One region of the Streptomyces sp. NPDC007901 genome, then DNA from elsewhere that is predicted to be linked to it. Evidence: predicted binding sites of a transcription regulator. Region 1 holds the regulator's gene; the other holds the start of a gene.
The links. The regulator HrcA, encoded in region 1, represses chaperone genes, less so after heat shock. The targets are predictions, from matches to a motif close to TTNGCACTCNGNNNNNCNGAGTGCNAA.
Positions count from the first base shown of each region.

Region 2: the regulator HrcA is predicted to act here: its motif matches at 2,579-2,605, upstream of groES (co-chaperone GroES).

Region 1 is NZ_JBIBKW010000034.1:41,174-45,585, forward strand. Features, by position in the region: gene ACFZDK_RS51515 (nitronate monooxygenase) at 1-1,021, opposite strand, end outside; gene dnaJ (molecular chaperone DnaJ) at 1,132-2,268, opposite strand; gene hrcA (heat-inducible transcriptional repressor HrcA) at 2,269-3,285, opposite strand; gene ACFZDK_RS51530 (MBL fold metallo-hydrolase) at 3,458-4,180, shown strand; gene ACFZDK_RS51535 (DUF3097 family protein) at 4,215-4,412, shown strand, end outside.
Region 2 is NZ_JBIBKW010000001.1:395,253-399,664, forward strand. Features, by position in the region: gene ACFZDK_RS02055 (SAM-dependent methyltransferase) at 1-728, opposite strand, end outside; gene ACFZDK_RS02060 (polysaccharide deacetylase family protein) at 819-1,700, shown strand; gene ACFZDK_RS02065 (polysaccharide deacetylase family protein) at 1,697-2,503, shown strand; gene groES (co-chaperone GroES) at 2,752-3,060, shown strand; gene groL (chaperonin GroEL) at 3,187-4,412, shown strand, end outside.

The DNA.
Region 1 (4,412 bases):
CGAGGGTCTCCACCAGCTGCCCGGCAGGCAGCTCCCGGGCCATCCGGTGCCCCTGCCCGGACCACAGGGCCATGCCCTGCGCGTCCCCGGCCTTGGCGGCGGCCTTGCGCAGCGGGGAGGTGAGGTGGTGGACCTCGGGATAGGCGGCGGGCGCGTACGGCCCGTGCTCGCGCAGGAAGCGGTTGACGAGACCGCGGGCGGGCCGCCCGGAGAAGGCCCGGGTCAGTTCCGTGCGGACGAACAGGGGGTTGGTCAGCGCCTGCTTGTGGATGTCGGCGGCGCCGGACTCGGGGGTGGCGAGGAAGGCCGTACCGAGCTGGGCGGCGCTCGCGCCCGCCGCGAGGACGGCGGCGATCTGGCTGCCGCGCATGATCCCGCCGGCGGCGACCACCGGGATGCCCACGGTCTCCCGTATCTGGCCGATCAGCGACAGCAGTCCGATCCCGGCTCCGTCGTTCTCGGCGATGTCCCGGTGGGTGCCCTGGTGCCCGCCGGCCTCGACGCCCTGCGCGATCACCGCGTCCGCCCCGGCCCGCTCGACGGCGAGGGCCTCCTCGGCGGTGGTCGCGGTGACCAGGGTGAGGGTTCCGGCGCGGCGCAGGGAGTCCAGTACCTCGCGGGTCGGCACACCGAAGTGGAAGGAGACGACGGCCACCGGGTTGTCGAGGAGTACGGCGAGCTTCGCGTCGTACCCGTCGTCCCGGCCGCTGTCCGGGTCACCGAGCTCGGTCTCGTACCAGGCGGCCTCACCGGCCAGCTGGTGTGCGTAGAGCTCCACGGCGCCGGACTCCGCATACTCCGGCTGGGGCATGAAGAGGTTGACCCCGAAAGGGCGGCCGGTCAGCCCTCGCAGTTGCTTGATCTCCTGGTACATCCCGTCGGCGGTCTTGTACCCGGCGGCAAGGAACCCCAGCCCGCCCGCCTCGGACACGGCGGCGGCCAGCTGCGGGACGGAGACCCCGCCGGCCATGGGGGCCTGCACGATCGGAAAGGGGAAGAGATCGGTCAGTGCGGAGGACATGACGGCATGTTGTCACGTCCTCCGAACAAGACCGAATCGGGCCGCCTCTTTGGCACATGCCACATATCGCGGCGGCACGGCCCCTCCGCGACCCGCTGCGGGCGCCCCCGTCAACGCCCGTTGAACGCGTCCTTCAGCCGGCTGAACAGGCCCTGCTGCCCCGGCTGGAACTGCCCCGTGGGCCGCTCCTCGCCGCGCAGCTTCGCCAGCTCGCGCAGGAGGCGTTCCTGCTCGGGGTCCAGCTTGGTCGGGGTCTGCACCTCGACGTGGACGATCAGGTCGCCCCGGCCGCCGCCCCGCAGATGCGTGACACCGCGCCCGTGCAGCGGGATCGACTGGCCGGACTGGGTGCCGGGCCGGATGTCGACCTCCTCCATGCCGTCCAGGGTCTCCAGCGGCACCTTCGTGCCGAGCGAGGCCGCCGTCATCGGGATCGTCACCGTGCAGTGCAGATCGTCGCCGCGCCGCTGGAACGTGGAGTGCGGCAGCTCGTGGATCTCGACGTACAGGTCACCGGCGGGACCGCCGCCGGGCCCGACCTCGCCCTCACCGGCGAGCTGGATCCGGGTGCCGTTGTCGACACCGGCCGGGATCTTCACGGTCAGCGTCCGCCGGGAGCGGACCCGGCCGTCACCGGCGCACTCGGGGCACGGCGTCGGCACGACGGTCCCGAAGCCCTGGCACTGCGGGCAGGGCCGGGAGGTCATGACCTGGCCGAGGAAGGACCGCGTCACCTGCGAGACCTCACCACGGCCCCGGCACATGTCACACGTTTGAGCGGAGGTGCCCGGCGCAGCGCCCTCACCGTTACAGGTGTTGCAGACGATCGCCGTGTCGACCTGGATGTCCTTGGTCGTGCCGAAGGCCGCCTCGTCGAGCTCGACCTCGATCCGGATCATGGCGTCCTGGCCCCGGCGGGTGCGCGAGCGCGGACCGCGCTGCGACGCCGTACCGAAGAACGCGTCCATGATGTCGGAGAAGTTCCCGAAGCCGCCGGCCCCGAAGCCGCCCGCGCCCCCGCCGCCCGCCTGCGAGAGCGGGTCGCCGCCGAGGTCGTAGACCTGCTTCTTCTGCGGGTCCGAGAGCACCTCGTAAGCGGCGTTGATCTCCTTGAACCGCTCCTGGGTCTTCGGGTCCGGGTTGACGTCCGGGTGCAGCTCGCGCGCGAGCCGACGGAAGGCCTTCTTGATCTCTTCCTGCGACGCGTCGCGGCGCACGCCGAGAACGGCGTAGTAGTCCGTGGCCACTTACGACTCCGCCAGGATCTGTCCGACGTACCGTGCCACCGCTCGTACCGCTCCCATCGTTCCCGGGTAATCCATGCGGGTCGGTCCGACCACGCCGAGTTTGGCGAGTGCCTCGCCGCCCGAACCGTAACCGACCGACACCACTGACGTGGAGTTGAGTCCCTCATAGGCGTTCTCGTGACCGATGCGTACGGTCATGCCCGAATCCCCGGCCTCGCCCAGGAGTTTGAGAAGAACGACATGTTCCTCCAATGCCTCCAGGACGGGCCGGATCATGAGGGGAAAGTCATGCCCGAAGCGGGTGAGATTGGCGGTGCCGCCGATCACCAGCCGCTCCTCGTTCTCCTCGACGAGCGTCTCCAGCAGGGTGGAGAGCACCGCCGAGACCGTGCCGCGGTCCTCGGCGTCGAAGGCGTCCGGCAGATCCTCCACCAGCCGGGGCACGTCCGAGAACCGGCGCCCCGCGACCCGGCTGTTCAGCCGCGCCCGCAGATCCGCCAGCGACGTCTCCCCGAACGGCGCCGGGCAGTCGACCATCCGCTGCTCGACCCGCCCGGTGTCGGTGATCAGCACCAGCATCAGCCGGGCCGGAGCCAGTGACAGCAGCTCCACGTGCCGCACGGTGGACCGCGTCAGCGACGGGTACTGCACCACCGCCACCTGCCGCGTCAGCTGCGCCAGCAGCCGCACGGTCCGCGCGACGACGTCGTCGAGGTCGACGGCGCCGTCGAGGAAGTTCTGGATCGCCCGCCGCTCGGGCGCGCTCATCGGCTTGACACCGGCGAGCTTGTCGACGAACAGCCGGTAGCCCTTGTCGGTCGGGATCCGCCCGGCGCTGGTGTGCGGCTGGGCGATGTACCCCTCGTCCTCCAGGGCGGCCATGTCGTTGCGCACGGTCGCCGGGGAGACCCCGAGGTTGTGCCGCTCGGTCAGCGCCTTCGACCCGACCGGTTCCTCGGTGCCGACATAGTCCTGGACGATGGCGCGCAATACCTGAAGCCTGCGTTCACTCAGCATCCAGCGCCACACCTCCAGAAAGTCGTGCCCGCGGCCTTTCGGGTCCTTCGGGTCTTTCGTCTGGCACTCTGCGATCCCGAGTGCCAACATCCCCGGCCCAGTGTACGGCCGTCGGGTACTGACTGGGCAAGGTCGGTCAGGACCCGTGACGTTCTACGGCTAGCGTCGCGGCATGACGGTGACTTGGGAAGAGCTGGGGTGGGAGCGGGTGGCCGAAGGCGTCGGCCGCTGCCGGCTGCCGGGCTGGGACTGCACGGCCGGGCTGGTCCTCGGCGCGGGCGCGGCCCTGATGGTGGACGCCGGGTCGAGCCTGGCGGAGGGCGCGCGGTTGCGTACGGAGGCGCAGCGGCTGGCCGGGCGCCGTGTGACCCATCTCGCGCTCACCCACCCCCACTTCGACCACGTCTTCGGCACGCCCGCCTTCGCGGGCACCGACCTGTACGCGGCGGCGGGCGCGGAGGCCGTCCTCGCCCACGACCGCGAGGCACTGCGCCTGGACGCGGTCCGCAACGGCCTCCCGGCCCCCGAGGCCGAGGAGGCGGCCGACGCCCTCCCGCTCCCCCGCCGCCCGGTCTCCGGCGAGTGGACCCTCGGCCTCGGCGACGGCCGCCGGGCCCTGCTGGCCGACGTGGGCCCCGGCCACACCTCCCACGACCTCGCGGTCCTCGTCCCCGGCGACCCGGCGGTGGTCTTCTGCGGCGACCTGGTGGAGGAGTCCGGCGATCCCCAGGCCGGCCCCGATGCCGTACCGTCGCGCTGGCCCGCGGCCCTGGACCGCCTGCTGTCGCTCGGCGGCGATGACGCCCTGTACGTCCCAGGTCACGGAGCGGTGGTCGACGCGGCGTTCGTGCGGGCCCAGCGCGACGCCCTGGCCGCCCGCTTCGGCGTGTCGTAGGCGCACCCGTCCGGCTTCTCCTATCGTCATCCGAATGCGCCAGTACTCCGCCGACCTGACCCCGCCGTGGAAGAAGCCGAAACCGGCGCCGGAGGTGGCCGCCGAACCCGGTCTGGTGGTGGAGGAGCCCGGCACCGGGTTCTGCGGCGCGGTGATCCGCTGCGAGGCGGGCACGGTCACCCTGGAGGACCGCTTCGGCAAGCACCGCGTCTTCCCGCTGGAGCCGCGCGGC
Region 2 (4,412 bases), on a different contig from region 1:
GCGGGGGCGCCGGTGCCGAACCAGAGGACCGCCTCCTTCACGTCCCCCGCGTCCGAGATCCACTCCGCCTCGGCGTCCGCCGGGACCGCCTCGTGCGGGATGCCGGGGGCGACCTTCAGCGCGGCGGTGTGCGCGGCCTTGCGCGCCGCCTCGACCGCCCAGGACAGGGGCGGTGAATAGGCCTCCGGGTCGAAGACGCGGCCACGGCCGCCGCGCCGGGCCGGGTCGACGAAGACGGCGTCCCAGCCCGCCGTGTCCACCTCCGTGACGTCCGCCTCCCGGACCTCGATCAGGCCGGCCAGGCCCAGCGCGTCGGCGTTCACCCGCGCGGTCCGCGCCGTCACCGGGTCCCGGTCCACGGCGAGCACCCGGATCCCGGCCCGCGCGAAGGCGATCGCGTCGCCCCCGATCCCGCAGCACAGGTCGGCGACGGAGGACACGCCCAGCGCCTTCAGCCGCTCCGCCCGGTACGTGGCGACACTCGCCCGCGTCGACTGCTCGACCCCGTTCGGCGTGAAGAACATGCGGTCCGCGTCCGCCTCGCCGAACTTCGCCGCCGCCCGCTGCCGCAGCCGGGCCTGGGCGAGCGCCGCCGACACCAGCTCGGCGGGGTGGGTGCGGCGCAGCCGGGTGGCCACGGCGAGTTCGTCGGCGGGCGCGGTGCCGCGCACCTCGGCGAGGAGGGCGTGGCCCTCGGGGGTGAGGAGGGGGGCGAGGTGGTCGTTCACCGGGTCATTGTCGGCCAGTCGGTGGATGGTTCGCCTCCGGCCGAGGTGTCTGCCCCGGTTCCGGGGAGGGGCCTGGAAGGATCCGACGCCATGCGAGCAGTCGTACAAAATGACAAAAATGGGTTCAGAGTGGGTGTGGCGGGCCTGCTGGCCGCCGCCGCCCTGGTGTCCGGCTGCGCGGGACCCGACGGTTCCGCCGCCCGCCCCGCCGCCGGCCAGCAGCCGCACCGGAACGCCGCCGCCGACGCCCACGCCGCCCTGGCCGCCGCCGCCAAGCGCTGGGGGCTGAACGCGGTCCCCCTGCGCCCCCCGGCCCCGCCGACGCAGAAGCCGAGGATCACCGCTCGCGACGGGTTCGAGGTGGACGGGCAGGAGGAGGACGAGCTGCCCCCGGTCTTCACCACGGTCCCGACGAAGCAGAAGGTCGTCTTCCTGACCATCGACGACGGCTCGGAGAAGGACCCGGAGTTCCTCCGCATGATGAGCGACCTGCGGATCCCCTACACCGCGTTCCTCAGCAACTACCTGGTCAAGGACGACTACGGCTACTTCCGGAAGATGCAGGCCGAGGGCCACACCCTCAACAACCACACCCTGACCCACCCCTACCTGCCGGGCCTGACCTACGAGGAGCAGAAGCACGAGATCTGCGGCATGCAGGAGATCATGAAGCGGGAGTTCGGCAAGGCTCCGACCGTCTTCCGCCCGCCCTACGGCAACTACAACGGCGACACCCTGCGCGCCGCCAAGACCTGCGGCATCAAGTACGCGCCCATCTGGGACGAGGAGGTGTTCGTCGACCACTGGGAGTACCGCGAGTGGGACCGCGGCCTGCACCCCGGTGACATCGTGCTCACGCACTTCCGGGGCCGCAGCGACTGGGACGGCACGATGGTCGACGACATGCGCCGCTTTCTGAACAAGGTCACGCGCGAGGGCTACGCGGTGGCGCGCCTGGAGGACTACCTGTGAGCCGCGCGAGGGCGACGGCGGCGTTCCTGGCCGCCGTCGCCCTCCTGCTCGCGGGCTGCGCCCAGTCCGTGGACCCCATCGAACGGCTCGGCAGGAAGGCGGCCGACGGGGTACGGCCGCACGGCCCGGCCGGCGAACAGGCCTACCGGCACTGGGGCCTGAGCGCGCCCCTGCCGGCCGCCCCGCGCCCGCCGTCCCACCCGCTCTCCTTCCGCTCGGCCCTCCCCCCGGTCGTCGACCACATCCCCACCGCCGACCGGGTGGTCTTCCTGACCTACGACGACGGCGCCGAGAAGGACCCCCGCTTCGTGGACATGGTCCGCGAACTGCGCCTGCCCGTGACGATGTTCCTCACGGACAGCGTGGTCGGCCCCGGCTACGGCCACTTCGCCCGTCTCCAGGCGGTCGGCGCGAGCGTCCAGAACCACACCCTCGACCACCCGGCCATGCCCGGGCTGCCCTACGCGGGCCAGCGCGCCGAGATCTGCGGACAGCAGGAGAAGCTGAAGTCCCGCTTCGGCATCCGCCCGTACCTCTTCCGCCCGCCCTACGGCACCTACGACACCACCACGCTCCGCGCGGCGGCCGACTGCGGGGTGACGGCGGTGGTGCTCTGGCGGGCGGCGATGACGGCCGACACTCTCGCCTTCAGGAACGGCGAGAAACAGCTCCGCCCCGGCGACATCGTCCTGGTCGGCCCCGACGAGGCCATGGGCCCGGCCCTGCGGGAGCGCACGGCCCGGCTGCTGCGCCGGGTGCAGGCGAGCGGGCTGACGGTGGGGCGGCTGGAGGACTACCTGTAGCCGGCTGGAGGGACTGCCCGCAGACGGGTTTTCCGGTCCGGCGACCCGGTTTTTTCGGCGCCGCGCCGCAGGCAATTGGCACTCCGCTTGACCGAGTGCTAATCGCGGTCATAGTCTCGGCTCTGGCACTCGGCAGATGAGAGTGCCAACAACGCGACGGGCAGGTCCGGCACCCGCGACGACGGATCCACCTGGTCGCCACCTCAGACAGTTAACCCCGTGAGATCTCCGAAGGGGGAGGTCGGATCGTGACGACCGCCAGCTCCAAGGTTGCCATCAAGCCGCTTGAGGACCGCATCGTGGTCCAGCCGCTCGACGCCGAGCAGACCACGGCCTCCGGCCTGGTCATCCCGGACACAGCGAAGGAGAAGCCCCAGGAGGGCGCCGTCCTCGCCGTGGGCCCGGGCCGTTTCGAGAACGGCGAGCGCCTGCCGCTCGACGTCAAGGTCGGCGACGTCGTGCTCTACAGCAAGTACGGCGGCACCGAGGTGAAGTACAACGGCGACGAGTACCTCGTCCTCTCGGCTCGCGACGTGCTCGCGATCATCGAGAAGTAAGCCTGCGACTTACCACCTCAAGCACTCCGCTTGAAGCTGCGCCCCTGGCCCCCGCGATCCTTTAGAAGCCGGGCGCCAGGGGCGCAGTCTTGTTCACCCCAGAATTCCGAGAGGGCTCCCGCTGCCATGGCGAAGATCCTGAAGTTCGACGAGGACGCCCGTCGCGCCCTTGAGCGTGGCGTCAACAAGCTTGCCGACACGGTGAAGGTGACGATCGGCCCCAAGGGCCGCAACGTCGTCATCGACAAGAAGTTCGGCGCCCCCACCATCACCAACGACGGTGTCACGATCGCCCGTGAGGTCGAGATCGAGGACCCGTACGAGAACCTCGGCGCGCAGCTGGTGAAGGAGGTGGCGACCAAGACCAACGACATCGCGGGTGACGGTACGACCACCGCCACCGTCCTGGCCCAGGCGCTGGTCCGCGAGGGCCTGAAGAACGTCGCCGCGGGTGCCTCCCCGGCCGCCCTGAAGAAGGGCATCGACGCCGCCGTCGCCGCCATCTCCGAGGACCTGCTCGCGACGGCCCGCCCGATCGAGGAGAAGTCCGACATCGCCGCCGTCGCCGCGCTGTCCGCCCAGGACCAGCAGGTCGGTGAGCTCATCGCCGAGGCGATGGACAAGGTCGGCAAGGACGGTGTCATCACCGTCGAGGAGTCCAACACCTTCGGTCTGGAGCTGGACTTCACCGAGGGCATGGCCTTCGACAAGGGCTACCTGTCGCCGTACTTCGTGACGGACCAGGAGCGCATGGAGGCGGTCCTGGAGGACCCCTACATTCTCATCAACCAGGGCAAGATCTCCTCCATCGCGGACCTGCTGCCGCTGCTGGAGAAGATCATCCAGGGCAACGCCTCGAAGCCGCTGCTGATCATCGCCGAGGACGTGGACGGCGAGGCCCTCTCCACCCTCGTGGTCAACAAGATCCGCGGCACCTTCAACGCGGTCGCGGTCAAGGCCCCCGGCTTCGGTGACCGCCGCAAGGCGATGCTGCAGGACCTGGCGATCCTCACCGGCGCCACGGTCATCTCCGAGGAGGTCGGCCTCAAGCTCGACCAGGTCGGCCTGGACGTGCTGGGCTCCGCCCGCCGCGTCACCGTCACCAAGGACGACACCACGGTCGTCGACGGCGCCGGCAACTCCGCCGACGTCACCGGCCGCGTCGCCCAGATCAAGGCCGAGATCGAGAACACCGACTCCGACTGGGACCGCGAGAAGCTCCAGGAGCGCCTCGCGAAGCTGGCCGGCGGCGTGTGCGTGATCAAGGTCGGCGCCGCCACCGAGGTGGAGCTGAAGGAGAAGAAGCACCGTCTGGAGGACGCCATCTCCGCGACCCGCGCCGCGGTCGAGGA